DNA from 3 places in the Vibrio harveyi genome. Region 1 is predicted to be linked to each of the others. Evidence: predicted binding sites of a transcription regulator. Region 1 holds the regulator's gene; each other region holds the start of a gene.

Evidence for each region. The regulator PurR, encoded in region 1, represses purine synthesis genes. The targets are predictions, from matches to a motif close to TNANGNAAACGTTTNCNTNA.
Region 2: a site for PurR is predicted at 1,767-1,786, ahead of purE (5-(carboxyamino)imidazole ribonucleotide mutase). Genes of this name have one in related genera too.
Region 3: a site for PurR is predicted at 2,015-2,034, ahead of QMY49_RS13860 (uracil-xanthine permease family protein). Genes of this name have one in related genera too.

Annotation. Positions count from the first base shown of each region.
Region 1 is NZ_CP125875.1:1,993,021-1,999,257, reverse strand. Features, by position in the region: gene glgA (glycogen synthase GlgA) at 1-839, shown strand, start outside; gene QMY49_RS09570 (alpha/beta fold hydrolase) at 962-1,765, shown strand; gene QMY49_RS09565 (putative signal transducing protein) at 1,798-2,115, opposite strand; gene QMY49_RS09560 (TVP38/TMEM64 family protein) at 2,115-2,804, opposite strand; gene QMY49_RS09555 (TfoX/Sxy family DNA transformation protein) at 2,925-3,515, opposite strand; cyclic di-GMP riboswitch class I at 3,632-3,721, opposite strand; gene purR (HTH-type transcriptional repressor PurR) at 4,000-5,004, opposite strand; gene torD (molecular chaperone TorD) at 5,451-6,098, opposite strand.
Region 2 is NZ_CP125875.1:3,053,936-3,060,172, forward strand. Features, by position in the region: gene aroE (shikimate dehydrogenase) at 1-45, opposite strand, end outside; gene hemF (oxygen-dependent coproporphyrinogen oxidase) at 148-1,065, opposite strand; gene tsaC (L-threonylcarbamoyladenylate synthase type 1 TsaC) at 1,100-1,657, opposite strand; gene purE (5-(carboxyamino)imidazole ribonucleotide mutase) at 1,857-2,342, shown strand; gene QMY49_RS14450 (5-(carboxyamino)imidazole ribonucleotide synthase) at 2,347-3,480, shown strand; gene QMY49_RS14455 (DNA topoisomerase family protein) at 3,544-4,113, opposite strand; gene QMY49_RS14460 (DUF494 family protein) at 4,137-4,616, opposite strand; gene dprA (DNA-processing protein DprA) at 4,619-5,728, opposite strand; gene QMY49_RS14470 (LysM peptidoglycan-binding domain-containing protein) at 5,712-6,237, opposite strand, start outside.
Region 3 is NZ_CP125875.1:2,922,255-2,928,491, forward strand. Features, by position in the region: gene QMY49_RS13855 (S9 family peptidase) at 1-1,954, shown strand, start outside; gene QMY49_RS13860 (uracil-xanthine permease family protein) at 2,207-3,598, shown strand; gene envZ (two-component system sensor histidine kinase EnvZ) at 3,841-5,133, opposite strand; gene ompR (osmolarity response regulator transcription factor OmpR) at 5,259-5,978, opposite strand; gene greB (transcription elongation factor GreB) at 6,193-6,237, shown strand, end outside.

The DNA.
Region 1 (6,237 bases):
TCAAAGCGGGGGTGATGAATGCAGACAAAATCAATGCAGTAAGCCCGACTTACGCAGAAGAGCTTAAGACTGAGCTAGGTAGTCATGGTATGGCGTGGGAGTTTCAACAACGCGCTGACGATTTAGTGGGTATTCTAAATGGTTGTGATTACAGTGCGTGGAATCCAGAAACGGACTCTAGTTTACCGTTGAACTACAAAGCGAACCGACAAAGCATGGTGCGTGGCAAAAACGCTTGTAAGAGAGCCCTACAAGAAAAGCTGGGTCTTGAAGCATCTGATTGCGCTATGTTTGGTATGGTTTGCCGTTTAACGCAACAAAAAGGCGTGCATTATTTGCTACCAGCATTGGCTGACTTCCTCAAACATGATGTTCAAGTTGTCGTCGTGGGGACTGGCGATCCTATCCTTGCTGCCCAACTGAGAGACGTCTCAGCACAGTTCGCTAATAAGTTGGTTTTTGTTGAAGCATACGATAATGAACTCGCACACCTTGTTGAGGCTGGCTCAGATTTCTTCCTGATGCCTTCAGAATTTGAACCTTGTGGTTTAAATCAGATCTACAGTATGGCTTATGGCACGTTGCCGATTGTTCGTGGTGTAGGCGGTTTGAAAGACAGTGTTAATGACTACGACGCAGATCTTGAAGAAGCCACAGGTTTTGTATTCTATGAGCCAACACCACAAGCGTTATTATTGACGATGCTAAGGGCACTGTTGCTTTACGCACAGAGTCCGAACGAAGTAAGGCGTGTACAGCTTCATGCAATGCAGAAAGACTTTTGTTGGCGTAAAGCTGCGGAAGAATACTTGCAGTTGTATAGAGCCGCGTTAAATTGACGCAAAATCTTTAAAAAGTGTAACGAAAGGCACCGAATAGGGTGCCTTTATTATCTTACCCATAAGGAGTGTGGTAGCATTTATCCATTCCTGTTCACAAAGAATGTTTTTCATACTGATACATGACTCAGCCACTTTTATTCCATAAAACCTATATACACCCTACTAGCAAAGAGTGGGTCGTTTTCGTGCATGGTGCTGGTGGCAGTTCTTCGATATGGTTTAAGCAGATCAAAGCGTATAAGCAGCACTTTAATTTACTGCTGATCGACCTTCGAGGGCATGGAAAATCTAACCAACTGCTTAAAGAATTGATGACAAGTCGCTATACCTTTACGGCGGTGACTCAAGATATTCTAAAAGTTTTGGATCATCTTAAGATTCAGTCTGCGCACTTTGTCGGTATGTCTTTGGGTACTATTATTGTTCGTAATTTGGCTGAGTTAGCCTCTGAGCGAGTACGCTCTATGGTTCTTGGTGGCGCAGTTACGCGTTTAAATACCCGCTCACAAATCCTGGTGAAGTTAGGTAATCTAGGAAAGCACATTCTGCCTTATATGTGGCTGTACAAGTTGTTTGCCTACATTGTTATGCCGCAAAAAAACCAACGAGAATCACGTCACCTATTTATCCGCGAAGCAAAGAAATTGTGCCAGAAAGAATTCAAACGATGGTTCATCTTAGCCGCTGACGTTAATCCTCTGATGAAATACTTTAAAGATCGTGAACTGCCTATCCCAACATTGTATTTAATGGGTGATAGGGATTACATGTTCATCAAGCCAGTTAAAGAGATGGTTGCGGTACATAAGCAAAGTGTTCTACGCGAGATTCCAGATTGTGGTCATGTGTGCAATGTAGAACGACCTGATGACTTCAATCAACACTCTATCGAGTTCATTAAGCAGCAAAGCTTAGCCGCTTAAACTTAAAATGATTGAAAAGAATAGGGGAGCCATTAAGGCTCCCCTATTTGATATCCGCATTGCCAACAAGCGCCAAATTGACCTTCATTTTGCTCCGAACATTGTGGGCACTGCCAATCTTGGTAAATAAGTTCTGCTTGTTTTCGATAGTCTTCGACGATGGCTGATGCTTTCAACTGTTGCTCCGGATGTAAAAGCCAAACATACGGGTCAGTATCATCGCTAAAAGGCAGCTCTCCCTTCAATCCGAACATGCCTTCACCTCGCACTTCGCAGGCTATTTGCTCGGTTTTAAGAAGCTCACAAACGATATGAGCTTCAGCCGGATTTTTAGCGATGTATATTTTCATTAAGCGTTTCCATTCTGTACTTGTGCAGGGCGAACCTTATTCATAACCCATTTAGCGATAATAGGGAACAAACCAAGTAGAGCAAACGATGCTAATACGGTTGGTGACACAATTCCAGAAAGACTATCAATGGTTGCTAGCTGTGTACCTGCATTCAGATAAACCGCAGTGCCGGGCAACATACCAATTTGGCTTGTTAAGTAGAATCGAGCAATAGTCATTGGTGTTAGACCCATTAACAAGTTGATTAGGAAAAATGGAAAAACAGGGATTAAGCGTAGCGAAAACAGGTAAAATGCGCCGTCTTTTTCTACACCCTGGTTGATCGCACCTAGCTTGTTTCCAAACTTACTCTGTACCCATTCCCTCAATAGGTAACGGCTGCTTAAAAAAGCGATCGTTGCACCGATTGTGCTGGCAAAAGAAACCAGCAGCAAACTTGTCCAGAAACCAAATAGCGCCGCACCAAGCAAAGTCACCACTGCTGCGCCTGGAATCGAAAACGCAGTGATGGCAATGTAAGCAAAGAAATAAGTGGCAGCAGCGAATACGAAGTTTTCGCTAATAAAAGTGTTCAACGCTTCTTGTTGCGCCTTCGCGTTTTCTAGCGTTAGGTATTGACCAAAATTCACGCCTAAAAAGATAATCGTCGCGAGTAGGATCAGTCCTAAAATCAGTTTCTTATTCATATCAATAGCTCCGTTTGGCTTCTTAGATAATAAGACAGAATGGGGCAATAAAAAATTTCAAAAAAAAACCGCAGTTTGAAAACTGCGGCTTTTACTCAATGTCATGCTGATATAAATGCTTTAGGAAAGAGCACTCATCAATTCTTCTCGACGAGACTGAGGTACGACACTCCAATGTGTGCCTTTGATTGCACCTTCTAACGCCCAGAGCAGTTCAAGGCTTACCGTAGAGGCATGCGTATCTTGGATTGCTTTGTATGCGTTTAGCGCGCCTTCTGCTTCAAGTTGCTCTACAGAGTCAATGCCCGCTTTCTTGAGCATACGCTCAGTTGCTAGACGCAGGTTAGGTAGATCTTTCAATCGATTAGGCTTGGTGCTTGCTTGTTGTTTTTTCTCTTGCTTAGCAGTCTCGAGGGATTGCTTGGCAACTTCAATCAAGCGGTCGGTTGTGTCCCAAAGATCATCAGAAATTGCATAGTATTTCGTAACGACTGGGAAACCACGTTTCTTGTAGACGTACGGTTTTAGTCCTTGAGTCTCGAAGTCAGATGAAGTTTGTTGGTCAGCTCGAATATGAAGTTGATTGTTTACGACAAGCGCAAACATCGTTTCATCGGCGAAGAGCCCAAAACCACCAAACATTGAGCGCGACTTGATATTACCAAGTGCCTCAAACAGCTTCATTGAGTCTTTGAGTATCGGTTTATCCATGGTGTGTTATCTCGGTGTAATTAATATTACGCCACCAAAAATCAGGTCCGAGAGATTAGCAAATGCATGCAGACACAATGTCATTAAAGGGTAAACTCACTTAATGCATATTTGCCATCGGTAACCCCGCTACCTTCCATCTAATAAGATGGTTCAGGCCGGAGGCTTTGCGTCCCACCCTTTCGGATGGTTTGCCCTGTGCGTGACTCTTTGAGGATACTTCGTATATTGAATTAACATCACGTTTCAAACGTTGAAGTGTGATCTTGGTTCAGTTAATAGTGGTAATTTGATGTGTAAAGTTTCATATGCTGGAATGTATAATTGTAATACAAAAGGTCTATCAAGGATATGTGCTACCTTGAGTTAAAACAGCAACTTATCTTCGTTCTTTAAATTATTTTTCTGATGAAATGTCCAAAAAAGTTATTTTTAGGCAATAAAAAAGCGCCCCTAGGAGCGCTTTATAAAATCAAGTGAGAGATCAGTTCAATTTCTTAACTGTATTACGCACAACGATCTCTGGTTGCATTTCGAAAACACGCTTCTCATGCTCTTTATCTTTGATGCGCTCAAGTAGGATCTCAAATGCATTTTTACCCACACGACGTTTTGGTTGGTGAATCGTCGTTAGCGGTGGAGAGAAGTACTCAGCAAGTTCGATATTGTCGTAACCGATAACAGAAATATCGTCTGGTACTTTGATACCGTTTTGTTGTAGGCGGCTCATCAAGCCAAGAGCCATAGTGTCATTGAAACAGAAAACAGCGGTTGGACGTTTGTCCATAGCACTGATGTTATCTGCAGCTAAGACAGCCGTGTCACACTCAAAGTTGCCTTCAAGAATCCAATCTTCGTTAACGGCTAGATTTGCTTCAGCCATCGCACGACGGTAACCCGCAATACGTTCTTGGCAAGCTGCTTTTTCGAAGTGACCGCTCAGACAAGCAATATCAGTATGACCATTGTCGATCAGGTATTTTGTTGCGATGTAACCGCCTTCTTCTGAGTTATCGATGATCTTGTCTGCTTGTGAGCTTTCAGGACCCCAATCCATGACAACTTTAGGAATATCTGAATGACGGTCAAGCATCTCTTTTAGCTCTTCCGTAAGGTCAGAACACATTACTAGAATGCCATCTACACGTTTCTCAGCTAGCATGCGGATGTAGTCACGTTGCTTCTCGTAAATACCGCCCGTGTTACATAGGATCAGAGTGTAACCTTGACGGTAACAGTAGCTCTCAACGCCGTCGATTACTTCAGAGAAGAATAGGTTGGTAGATTGAGTAACTAACATACCGATGGTACGAGTTGAGTTGCATTTTAAACTGCGCGCAACGGCACTTGGTGCGTAATTAAGTTCATCCACCGCTTTCATTACTTTTTCTTGAGTTGCTTCAGCAACAAAGCGAGTTTTATTAATTACGTGCGAAACCGTAGTGGTAGAAACGCCGGCTAAGCGAGCAACGTCTTTAATAGTGGCCATAAATGATGTCCTGTATCGAGCTACTGTAAATACCGTAGTGAAGACAACCATACGCTTAGGGTCTTGCGCAAACCGAGCAACTGCGAATAGGGGCATTGCTGAGATATTTGGCAGCGGTTGTTCCGAAATCGGTATAAAAAGGTTTGTAGCAACATTTATCGCTGAGTCTCATATTCCTTTCTTATATAAGTGAGGAATTGGTCAGCAATCCTGTTAAGAAAACACAAAAACCGCTTTATTTCAGCGGTTTACATATAAATCATATTTAATCGTTTGCGCTCACATTTTAGACTGATGCGAGCAAGCTGGCAATATTCTAGGCAGTTGTTTTGTGCCCCTGAGGTCACATTTTAACGGCTAAATTGATTGTATTTCTCTGTGCCAGATTAAAAACAAACGAATAAAATAGGGAGTCTGAATGACAGACTCCCCAAAATAGGTGGCAATTATTCACCAAGAAGGTAGGTGCTGTCCAGTTTACAAAATGCAATTAATAGTTGCGTAACGCTAATGTAGAAGCCAAATTCGTCGAATTGCTTACATTTAGCAGCAAACTGTGGCAGCCAAGTCATAAGGTGTTGTTGGATGAACTCGTTCTGTTTTCCGAACGCTTCTTCCATATGTTTATCTTGCTCTAGTTCGTTCGAGCGGATAATCATGTTGCCTAGAAAATCTAGCTCGACCGCTAAGTGGTCCGCTGGTTCTTTCAGATTTTCGTCCACTTGCACGCCAAAGTCTGCCATCAGTTTTTCCATCTCTTCTGCTGGCTTATCATTTAATAAACCAGATTCGCCGATGTACATTGAAGCATAAGGCAGTGCGCCGTGCTTTTCTGTTTTTAGAAAGAGTTCACAGAAGTCCGCTGCTAATTCTAACTGAGCGTCTTCACGGTCTTGTAAACGGTTGAGTGCATCAACAAGGGTATCAACAGCTGGTTTTAGTGATTCGTTTTCACCAAGACCCGCTAAAAAGCTTCGAATTTCAACACTGTGGTAGGTTTCTAGTTCTTTCTCTGTCAGTTCTTTTGCGAACAGGCTAGAAAACCACCAATAGATTTCTGCGCGTTTCTCGTTAAAAGCTTTCACTTCTTGCATTTTTTTGCTCCTGAATGGTTATCCCTTAAGTGTAAACAATTAAGATGAATAGCAGTAACTATAATTGTTATGCATTATTGGAAAATATGCGTATTTGTGAATGGCTGTAAATAAGCTTGCTTTGAATCAATAAAATCGC
Region 2 (6,237 bases), 1.1 Mb from region 1:
AATAGGATTACCAAACACGGCATAGCGATCAATTTGCTGAGTCATTTCCTTACCTTTATTCCTTACCTACTATAGAGAAAAAACAGGGCCATCTGATTACAGATGACCCTATCACTATCTATCTATATAGAAAAGGAGATTCAACGCTTACCACTCTCGTGGCGTTAAGTATCGCTCGTAAAGTTCAGCCTCTGGAGAACCAGGTTGTGGCTCATAGCTGTATTCCCAACGCGCAAGTGGTGGCATCGACATAAGAATTGACTCTGTACGACCGCCACTTTGCAGACCAAATAGAGTCCCACGATCATACACTAGGTTGAATTCAACGTAGCGACCACGACGGTAAAGTTGGAATTCACGCTCACGCTCACTGAATTCAATTTCTTTACGACGAGACACTATCGGTAGGTAAGCTTGGCAGTATCCTTCACCAACCGCCTTGATGTAATCAAAACACTTGTCGAATTCCCACTGGTTTAGGTCATCAAAGAACAAACCACCAACACCACGAGTTTCATTTCGATGCGGTAGGAAGAAATACTTATCACACCAAGCTTTATGCTCTGCATAGACATCTTCACCGAAAGGTGCACAAAGTTGTTTTGCGGTTTCATGCCATGATTGGCAATCTTCTTCGAATGGATAGAAAGGTGTTAGATCAAAACCACCACCAAACCACCAAATAGGCTCTTCCCCCTCTTTCTCTGCGATAAAGAAGCGTACGTTAGCGTGAGAAGTCGGTACATATGGGTTGTGAGGATGGATAACCAAAGAAACACCCATCGCTTCAAAGCGGCGACCAGCTAACTCTGGACGATGCGCCGTAGCTGATGCTGGCATCTCATTACCTTCGACATGAGAGAAATTCACTCCCCCTTGCTCAAAAACGTCACCATCACGCAAAACACGGGTACGACCACCACCACCAAGGCGCTCCCCTTTTTCACGTTGCCATGCGTCTTCAACAAAGACGGCCTTTCCATCTTCTTGTTCTAACTGCTGACAAATGGAATCCTGAAGTGACATCAGGAACTGTTTTACGGCGTGCTTATCGATTGCTGACATACGTGTAGTACCTATTGATTGCTGACTAGCAGGGTTAGCCCTGTCTTAATATTTGCGAGGTTTTAGCATCACGAATTTCACTAGGCTTGTCACGACCGCTGGTTTCACCACGTAAGATCGCCACAAGCCGGTCACCCAATTGTTGCTCTACTTCTTCAGTCGTCATACAAGGAGGCTGACCAGTGAGGTTCGCGCTGGTAGAGGTTAGCGGCTTTCCGAAAGCATTACACATCTTTTGTACCAAAGGATGATCCGTCACACGCACTGCAATCGAATCAAATTGCCCCGATACCCAATGAGAAACTTTGTCACTCGCAGGCATAATCCAAGTGTATGGACCTGGCCACGTTGCGTGTACTTTATCTAACTGCTCTTGAGTCAACTGAGATTCATCAACATAAGGCAAAAGCTGTTCATAGTTTGCCGCAATTAAGATTAATCCTTTCTCAACAGGGCGTTGTTTTAGCTCTAGCAATTTTTGAATCGCTTCTGGGTTATCTGGGTCACAGCCAACACCAAACACCCCCTCTGTTGGGTAGGCAATCACTTCGCCTTTTTGTAGTGCTTCTAGCACCTGTTCAAAGTTCTCCACCGATACTTCCTGATAATCTTGTCTGTTGTGTTTGTACTAAGTGTACAAATATTCATTCTCAGAGACTAAAGCAATTTGTTTATAAAATGTATCAATCGTATTTACAAACGCACGCAAACGTTTGCTTGAGGTAAAAATCCCCGTATAATGCGCACAAATTTATCAGCTCACCTAATTTTGCAGCTTGAAGGAGTTTGAGATGAAAGTCGGTATCATCATGGGTTCTAAATCAGATTGGCCAACCATGAAACTAGCAGCGGACATGCTGGATCAATTTGGCGTGTCTTACGAAACAAAGGTGGTGTCAGCTCACCGTACTCCTCAATTGTTGGCTGATTACGCAAGCAGTGCTAAAGAACGTGGCATTAAAGTCATCATCGCAGGTGCGGGCGGTGCTGCCCACCTACCAGGCATGGCGGCGGCGTTTACCAGCGTACCTGTACTTGGCGTTCCCGTTCAGTCTCGCGCACTGAAAGGCATGGACTCACTACTTTCTATCGTACAGATGCCAAAAGGTATTGCGGTTGGTACATTAGCTATTGGCGAAGCAGGCGCAGCAAACGCTGGTATCCTAGCGGCTCAAATCCTTGGTACACATGATGAAGCGATCATGGCAAAAGTCGAAGCGTTCCGTAACGAACAAACGGAAACCGTATTGGCGAACCCAAACCCTGCTGAGGATTAATCAGATGCATGTACTGGTTCTTGGTGCGGGTCAGTTAGCTCGTATGATGTCTCTGGCTGGTGCGCCACTGAATATTCAAATTTCAGCTTACGATGTGGGCAGCGGTAATATCGTTCATCCACTGACTCAACATGTACTAGGCAACGGCTTAGAAAATGCGATCGAACAAGTTGATGTAATCACTGCTGAGTTCGAGCATATCCCGCATGACGTGCTTGATATTTGCGAAGCGAGCGGTAAGTTCTTACCAAGTACACAAGCTATCAAAGCAGGCGGTGATCGCCGCATTGAAAAGGCATTACTTGATGATGCTGGCGTACGTAATGCGAAATACTATGTGATCAAAACTCGTGAAGATTTTGACCGCGCAATTGAACACGTCGGCATGCCAATGGTTCTGAAAAGTGCATTGGGCGGTTACGATGGAAAAGGTCAGTGGCGTTTAAAAGAACCTTCTCAGATCGACATAATTTGGACAGAAATGGTGGAATGCATTGCTTCAACACCAACTCAAGCCATTGTTGCTGAGGAGTTTGTTCCTTTTAACCGTGAAGTTTCACTGATTGGTGCTCGCAGTAACGATGGCAGTATTGAAGTTTACCCTCTCGCAGAAAACATCCACACAAATGGTGTATTAAGCCTCTCAACAGCAATTGATGCTCCAGAGTTGCAAGAACAAGCAAAAGAGATGTTCACGGCCGTCGCCAATAGTTTGAATTACGTTGGCGTGCTAGCCCTGGAGTTCTTCGACGTTGACAGCAAGTTGCTGGTTAACGAAATCGCACCACGCGTACACAACTCAGGTCACTGGACTCAGCAGGGTGCAGAAACTTGTCAGTTTGAGAACCACCTACGCGCTGTGTGTGGTATGCCTTTAGGTAGTACTAAGCTCGTTCGCGAGACCTCGATGATCAATATTCTCGGTGAAGATACCTTGCCAGATGCGCTACTCGCGATGAATGGTTGCCATATTCATTGGTATGGCAAAGAGAAACGAGAAGGTCGTAAGATGGGTCATATCAACGTATGCGCTGATTACACTGGTGAGTTGAATCGTAGGTTGTGTGCATTAACAAACGTGCTTGATGAAGAAACCTTCCCAGCAGTTCATGAATTTGCCAAACAGTGGCAAGCATAGAAAAGTTGATAAATAGACAACAAAGGGTCGCATGATGCGACCCTTTTTAATTTTGCCTGAGATTTATTGTGATTGTGTATGCTGGCACTTGCGACTTGCACATTGCAACTTAACCCCGCTGGCGAGTTTCTTTTCTACCAACAAGGTAAACCCGCATTCCTCACAGCGACCTCTTACAGGTGGTAAGTTTACCGCAAACTTGCACTTCGGATAGTTATCACACGCGTAGAATGTCTTACCAAATCGGGTCTTACGTTCAACTAAATGCCCTTTACCACACTCAGGGCAAGCGTATAGCTCTTTCGATTCTTGCTCGGGTTCGGGCTGATTGATTGATTCGATATGATGACAAGTTGGGTAATGACTACAGCCAACGAACATGCCGTATCGCCCTTGTCGGAGCACCAACTCATTGCCACAGTCAGGGCAAGGCACACCTAACTCTTTTACGATGTGGCCATCATTACTGTGCAACGGCTTGATATAGTCACAGCTTGGGTATTGGCTACAACCAAGAAAAGGACCATGTTTGCCATGTTTCAGCCTGACTTCCCCACCACATTTAGGGCACGGCTCTCTCTCAAGCGCATGCTCGTGTGCCGAGAAAAGGTTGTGATCGATTTTACTACTCATACTCACCGTTAAAGCAGAAGATATTAGTGAAGAATACCCTGTTCCTTGGTGTACAGCAGCTCTTCCATCAGCGTGTAGGCATTTTCGTTGCCAGGGACATTAAACAGAACCATAAGAATGATCCACTTAAGGTCTTCAAGCTCAAATTCATTGGTTTCTAGCCCCATTACACGATCGATAACCATCTCACGTGTTTCTGTGGTTAGAACATTAATTTGCTCTAAGAACAGCAGAAAACCACGACATTCAAGATCTAAGCGCTGCATCTCTGATGCCGTATAGATACGTGTCGATGCCGATGCTATGCAAGTTGAAATCGCTGAATGCTCATCACTTTGTTGCAATGCTGCCAGCTCTTCTAACCAGACAAGGGCTTTGTAGATGTCTTTTTGCTGGAAGCCTGCACGAAGCAATTCATCTTCCAACTCGTCTTGTTCGACCTGTAACTCTGCATCGCTATGGATGTAGGTTTCGAATAGATACATAAGTATATCCATCATCATAGCTAGCCCCTCCCCTTTCGAATATAGCCACCGGATACTGCAACAACATGCCCTGAAAGCTCAAGCTCTAAGAGCTGCATCATGACTTCTTGGACAGGTATATTGGTCCTGCTTGCAAGAATATCAACTGGTGTAGCCTCATTTCCTACGTTAGCTAACAGCTGAGGAAATGGCAATTCTTCTTCATCAATTGGCGTAGAAAATAAATCCAAGCTCTGATTAATAGACCAGTCGAGCAAAGACTGTATTTCATTCAACACCTCTTGAGTGTTTTGTACGAGACAAGCCCCATTACGAATCAACTGATTACCACCACTGGCATTGGGAGCATTAATCGAAGCTGGTATAGCGAAAACTTCACGGTCTTGCTCAAGAGCGTAGCGAGCGGTGATTAATGAGCCACTCTTTTCTGCTGCTTCGACAACCAACACGCCAAGCGACAAACCACTAATGATTCGATTACGTCGTGGGAAGTTTTCTGCTCGAGGTTTTGCATCTGGGCGAAACTCAGAGACTAACGCACCGTTTTCCATCACTCGCCGCGCTAAACCTCGGTGACGGGCTGGATAAACTTGCTCTAACCCTGAACCCAATACCGCAATGGTTTTACCATCCGCTTGCAAAGCACCATCATGAGCGTGTCCATCGATACCCAAAGCCAAACCACTGGTAACAATCAGATCATGTTTCACCAAATCTGCAGCGAACTGACGTGCGTGTTGAAGCCCATCAACACTAGCATTACGGCTGCCGACCATGGCAATTTGAGGTTGAGACAAACAACTCGCTTCTCCCTTTATAAATAGTAAAGGAGGTGGAGCGACCGTTTGTTTGAGAAGTGGGGGATACAGAGTATCCGCCAAAGTAACAATATGATGATGAGATGAGGCGCTAGCCCAAGTAAGACAAGCGTCGACTTCTTTATCGACCTCAGACCATGCTTGCAGTTGCTTCGTGGTAAAACCCAAAAGCTGAAGCTGCTCAGTTGAGTATCCGACAATATTGCTTGGCGTATCTTTACTCAGCAGCTTATTCATCTTCACCCCGCCAATGCCTGGCAAGCAGCTCAGCTTTAACCAGGCGGCGAGGTCAGTATCATTGCGTAGTTTCATTCGTGGTCGATTCCTCAGCCAGAGGAGAAACCACTGATACCTCTTTATTGATTGGCTTAGTGCTATTGGTAATCAGTGCAAGACTGAAATATTCATAAGGACGAATGACCAGCAGTTCACCAACCTTACTTTGCGGCAAGGTGATCTTAGAGTCGAGTAAGCCACTGTCTTTCACAAAACCATCGCCACCTTTGAAAACCGGGTGCGCATCTTCTTTAAGATCAAACACACTGCCTTGGCGAAGTTGATCGGATGTTCCTTTATCAATCACAACCACTTGATTGGTTGAGCTAAATCGAATGCCCTCAATATTACCCAGCAATACTGCAGAACTGCCTTTTGGTGATGGCAGTGGGTAAAAGGTCGTCGTGAAATCACCATTTTCTAATGTTTGGACCGGCAAAGCGATATCGTTACGAATAATCTCTTGCAGTTGAGTGGTGATCTTTAGTCCTGAGTACTCGCTTGATGCCTCGATAAGTTCCCCTTTTGCAATCAAACGTAAAGCG
Region 3 (6,237 bases), 930 kb from region 1:
TACCTGCCTTAGGCTGTTGGCTTCAGCCTGTATTCTAAGTAGTGGTTCAGCATTTGCTGACACCTCAGACATGGCGAAATTGTTCGCTAAAGGGTCGAGCTTTTTTAACCCAAAACTCTCCCCTGATGGTAAATACCTTGGGGTCGAATCCAAAGTGGATGGTAAAGATGCGCTGGTCATTCTCGACGCACAAACAATGAAGCCAACCAACATGCTTCGATTCCCAGACAACGAGCAAGTAGCCGATTATTACTGGGTCAACAATGAGCGCGTTGTCGCTTCAAAAGAAACCTTCACGGGCTGGTTTACTCAACCCTCACCCACAGGTGAATTTGTTGCCGCGAATGTCGACGGTTCTAAAACCGCCTACCTGTTCGGTCCTCAACCACCACAAAGCGGCAGCAGCGTTTCTAAACGAGGCAAAGCCACTCGCGCCTTCGGCATCATGTTAGACCCAATGCCAAATGACGAAAAGCACATGCTGATTGCAGCGATTCCATACAACCGCTCATTTGACATGGAAGAGGAAAAAGACGTCTACAAAGTCAATGTCTACAATGGGCGTGCGACCAAGCAGATGTCAGCCCCTATCAGAAACAGCTATTTCCTAGTTAACCATGATAACCAAGTCGGCTTTGTAACGGGCTCTGGTGATGATCTCAAACTCAAGTCTTTCTATCGCAATGGCAACAAGTGGCAATCCATCGCGACATTAGACAAACTCAATTTAGAAGAACTTACCCCCATTTCCTTCGCCGAAAACAACCATTCGATTTATGCTGCAGCAAGTAAAGACGGCTCACCCCAAGCGATTTACCATGTTGATTTAAAAACAGGAAAATACAAAGAAGTGGTTGCCGGCGAAAAGGTTTCACCACATAACTTTTGGCTTGATCAGCAATCCAAGCAACTGTACGCCATTGAATATGAAAAAGACTATCCAACCTATGCCTTCGTGGACGACAAGCACCCGCTGAGCAAGCAGTTGAAGCAACTACTGGCGACATTTGAAGGTCATCAAGTCCGTATTCTTAGCCAAACAGAAAATGGCGATAAATTCATTGCTCTAGCATTTAATGACCGTAATCCCGGTGATTATTACCTATTCAACACCGATCCTGTCGAAGGTCGATACCTCTTCTCTGCACAGAAATGGCACGACCCGAAAAAAATGGCAGAAGTTCGTCCATTTGCTTTCACGGCAAGAGACGGGCAGGAAATCAATGCTTTGCTAACACTTCCACCGGGTAAAGCTGAAAAGGGCCTACCTTTGATTGTGAACCCGCACGGTGGACCTCACGGACCGCGTGACTGGTGGGAATTCAATCCAGAGAACCAGTTCTTAGCTCAAAAGGGCTATGCTGTTCTGCAAATCAACTTCCGTGGTAGTGGTGGCTTTGGAGATAATTTTGAAGAACTTGGATACCGTAAATGGGGTACCAATATTCAGTACGACATCATTGATGCCACTCGCCATATCATCAAGCAAGGTATTGCCGATGCCGATCGTATCTGTATTTCTGGCGGTAGCTTTGGTGGCTATAGTGCGCTTCAAAGTGCCATCGTCGAACCGGAACTATTCCAGTGTGCAGTCGGCAGCTTTGGCGTCTATGACCTTGAAATGCTTTACACTGAAGGCGACGTAAAAGACCGCAAGTCAGGCGTTAACTATCTAGAAGAAGTGATCGGTCGTGATAAGAAAGAACTTCAATCCATGTCACCCGTTCATCATGTCGACAAGCTAAAAGCAGATATTATGTTGGTCCACGGAGCCAAAGATGAACGAGCACCAATTGAACAATTTGACGCCTTAGTGGAAGCGCTCAAAGCGATCAATTATCCGCACAAAACAATGGTGATCGGCGATGAAGGGCACGGATTTTATAATGATGAGCACCAAGCCAAGTACCTTACTCAAATTGGTGAGTTCTTCGATAAACACTTAAAAAACTAAACTCCCAAAGTAAAACCTTAAAGGCGATAACCATTCCGTTATCGCCTTTTCTTTTCAGCCCAAAGCAAACGTTTGCTTTTTGAATAAATCCCTCTATAATCGCGCTCAAAATTTATGGTGTGCACCTTGTCACATCAAACCAACCTGAGTTGACACTGATTAACAGCAATCACAGGTCATAACGTCAACTCCACCCAGCACTCCCATTCAGCGAGCTCTGGGGCAAGAATTATTGCGACTAGCGAGACAAACATGACAACTTCAAACCGAACTTCGGAACTGGTCTATCAGTTAAACGATCGCCCACCACTACCTCAGACCATTTTTGCTGCACTTCAGCACTTATTGGCGATGTTCGTAGCCGTTATCACCCCTTCTCTGATCATTTGTCAGTCTTTGGGTGTGCCTGCTGACCAAACCAACACCATCATCAGCATGTCGCTGTTTGCATCTGGCGTGTCTTCCTTTATTCAAATTCGTACCTTTGGTCCTATCGGCTCTGGTTTGCTTTCAGTGCAGGGCACCAGCTTTAATTTCCTTGGTCCAATCATTGGTGCGGGTCTTTCTCTTAAAGCTGGCGGCGCGGACATCAGCACCATGATGGCAGCAATTTTCGGTACTATCTTGGTAGCGTCTTTTGCAGAAATCCTGCTATCTCGCGTTTTAGAACACGCACGCCGCATCATCACGCCATTGGTATCTGGCATCGTCGTGACGCTTATCGGTCTGACGCTTATCCAAGTGGGTTTGGTATCAATGGGCGGAGGCTATGCTGCAATGGGCGATGGCTCTTTCGGTAGCCTAGACAAGTTAGCTCTCGCTGGCACAGTACTTGGCTTGATCGTAATCCTTAACCGCTCAAAGAACCCATACCTACGTGTTGCGTCAATTGTAATTGCAATGCTGGTTGGCTACGTCATGGCGTACTTCATGGGCATGGTCAACACTTCAACACTGGGCGAAACTGACCTCATCGCACTGCCGATCCCAATGCAATACGGCTTAAGCTTCGACTGGTCGTTGTTTATTCCACTGGTTCTGATTTTCTTCATCACAGCGCTAGAAGCAATTGGTGACATTACCGCGACGTCTGAAGTTTCCGGCGAGCCAGTAAAAGGTCCGGTTTACATGAAGCGCATCAAAGGTGGCGTATTGGCAGATGGTCTAAACTCAGCCATTGCGGCGGTATTCAACAGCTTCCCAAACTCTACCTTCAGCCAAAACAACGGCATCATCATGCTCACTGGTGTAGCAAGTCGTTATGTGGGTTACTTCATCTCAGGCATGCTAGTAATTTTGGGGCTGTTCCCGGGCGTGGCAAGCTTTGTTCAGCTGATTCCTGAGCCAGTTTTGGGCGGCGCGACTATCGTGATGTTCGGTACCATTGCCGCAGCGGGCGTACGCATCATCTCTCGTGTCGACCTTGATCGCCGCGCAATCCTAATTATGGCACTGTCGTTCTCAATGGGTTTGGGCATTGCACAAAAACCAGAAATTCTGCAATTCATGCCTGAGTTTATTAAGAGCATTTTTTCCACCGGTGTGGCGGCAGGCGGCATCACCGCTATCGTATTGAACCTACTGCTTCCAGAGAAATTGGAAGAGGAAGATAAACGGGTAGCTCAAGAGATAAAAGAATCCTAATACCAATTACGTTAATTAGATGTTCAAGAAATTGCGCCGGTAAAATCACTTAGAACAAGGCAAAGATTGCAGCTAGCTAGTTACTCTACCTACAAAATCTTTAACACTGCTATAAGTGATTTTAACCAGCAAGAATGAGCAGATAATTGATGGAATTGGTATAATCTTGCACTAGGATGATCGGAAAGCCCAACCAGACTTTGGTTGGGCTTTTTTATTGGAATCAGTTGAGCGAAGAAAGCTTACTTGGTTGGGAAACTGATTTGCGCACTTAACCCACCTTCACTGCGGTTACGTACCACAACCGAGCCAGAGTGTTGACTGACGATGCGCTTAACAATGGCTAAGCCCAAGCCTGTCCCTTCACTGCCACGAGCAGTATCACCACGAGTAAAAGGTTCAAACAAGCGTGCGATTTGTGATTGCTCAATGCCTGGACCATTATCTTCAACACACACCCACACCAACTGTTTGTCGGCGGTGACGCCCGTACTGATTTTCACCCAGCCATTACCATAACGCAGAGCATTAACCACAAGGTTACTCACCGCGCGTTTAATCGCGATTGGACTGCCTTTCGCGGTTGGCATCGTAGGGTTGAGGTCAGTTTCGATTTCGACTTCATAACCCCCTTCCGACGTTGCTACATCGCTGGTAATGGTATTGATGTCCACCTGCTCAAACGACTCTTTATTTACTGGCTTGAGGTAGTCCATAAACTGACTGATGATCTCGTTACACTCTTCGGTATCACTGATGATGCCTTCGGCTAGGTAACTGTCTTCAGGTGACATCATTTCTGTCGCAAGGCGAATACGCGTCAGTGGCGTGCGTAAATCGTGGCTGATGCCTGCCATCAGTAGCGCACGATCTTCTTCCAGTTCTTGAATGCCTTTCGACATCTGGTTGAATGCGCGAGTTACAGAGCGGATTTCTGAAGCACCTTTCTCTGGCAATGGCGGCGGAATTTCACCTCGACCTACTCCTTTCGCGGCTTTTTCTAGCGCAATCAAAGGTCGGTTTTGCAAGCGGATAAACAACCAGCCACCAGCAATGATCAGAAGCGCCATGATCAAGCTGTTACGGAACAGCGGAGCAAAATCTTCTTCTTGCAATTCAGAGAGCGGAATACGGATGATGGAGTTCGGCAACTGATCGATACGCATCCACAGAATGTAGCTTTCACTGCCAAGCAGCAAACGCACTTCCGTTGGAGAACCGAGCTCTTGCGTCATCTCTTCCGACATCAAATCAATCGACATCGCATGATTGAACTCATTCATCATCTCGCTATCGACGCTATGTACCGTCACGCCCAAGTTTTCCAGCAGTTGATGACGGAGCGGCGCATCGGACTTGAGTAAACCATCTTCATCGAGCACTAGATTCAATTCGTGAGCGAGAATTTTGTTGAACTGCTGCAAACTTGGCATCAATGCGTAGTTAAAAACGGCGTAGTAAGAAAAGACTTGGCTAGCGAGAAGCAAAGAGATGAACAGCAGAATGGATTGTGTAAATGAACTTCGGATTCGCATGGAGAATTCCTAATGGACTGTTCCTAGTGAACAACATTAATTGCGAGTTTCCAGCCCTCAAACAGGAAGGGGGTTTGAGGGTGGAATATGAGCAGCCGAGTATTATCGGCAGACCTTAGAGGTAATTACGCTTCTTTGCCGTCTGGGACGAACACGTAACCTAAGCCCCATACCGTTTGGATGTAGCGCGGCTTGCTTGGATCATCCTCTAGCATACGGCGTAGACGCGAGATTTGAACGTCGATAGAACGCTCCATCGCTGAGTATTCACGACCACGAGCCATATTCATCAGCTTATCGCGCGACATCGGCTCACGAGCGTTGGTCACAAGCGCTTTCAGCACCGCGAATTCACCCGACGTCAGTGGCATCGCTTCATCACCACGGAACATTTCACGCGTACCTAGGTTCAGACGGAAGTCACCGAACTCAACCACTTTCTCTTCCGTGCTTGGCGCACCTGGCAGTTCAACCGTTTGGCGGCGAAGTACTGCTTTAATACGAGCTAGCAGTTCACGCGGGTTGAACGGCTTTGGTAAGTAATCGTCTGCACCTACTTCAAGACCAACGATACGATCAACTTCATCGCCTTTCGCCGTCAGCATAAGGATAGGTAGCATGTTGTTGGCGTGACGTAGACGACGACAAATCGATAAGCCATCTTCGCCCGGCAACATTAAATCCAACACCATAAGGTGGAAGTTTTCACGGGTCAGAAGACGATCCATCTGCTCGCCGTTAGCGACACTTCTCACCTGAAAACCTTGCTCAGAAAGGTAACGCTCCAAAAGAGCACGCAAACGAGCATCGTCATCAACCACTAATATTTTATGATTTTCCTGCATTGAAACATCCTTTCAGAGGCATCTATAGTCAAAAATGTATCACTGTTTTTTCAAACGTGCTTGTGCAAATTGTTACTCTTTTTATCTTAGCCACGGTTTTGATGATTTATTTCGACGTTTCGCATTATTTTTCTTCTCACCACAACAATTTACAGTCAGACAAAATCAAGGCTAATATGATCAACAGAATCCAATAACGGCTGATTTACTTCTAATGAAAACCAATTTAATTACCCGTGAAGGCTACAATCGCCTAAAA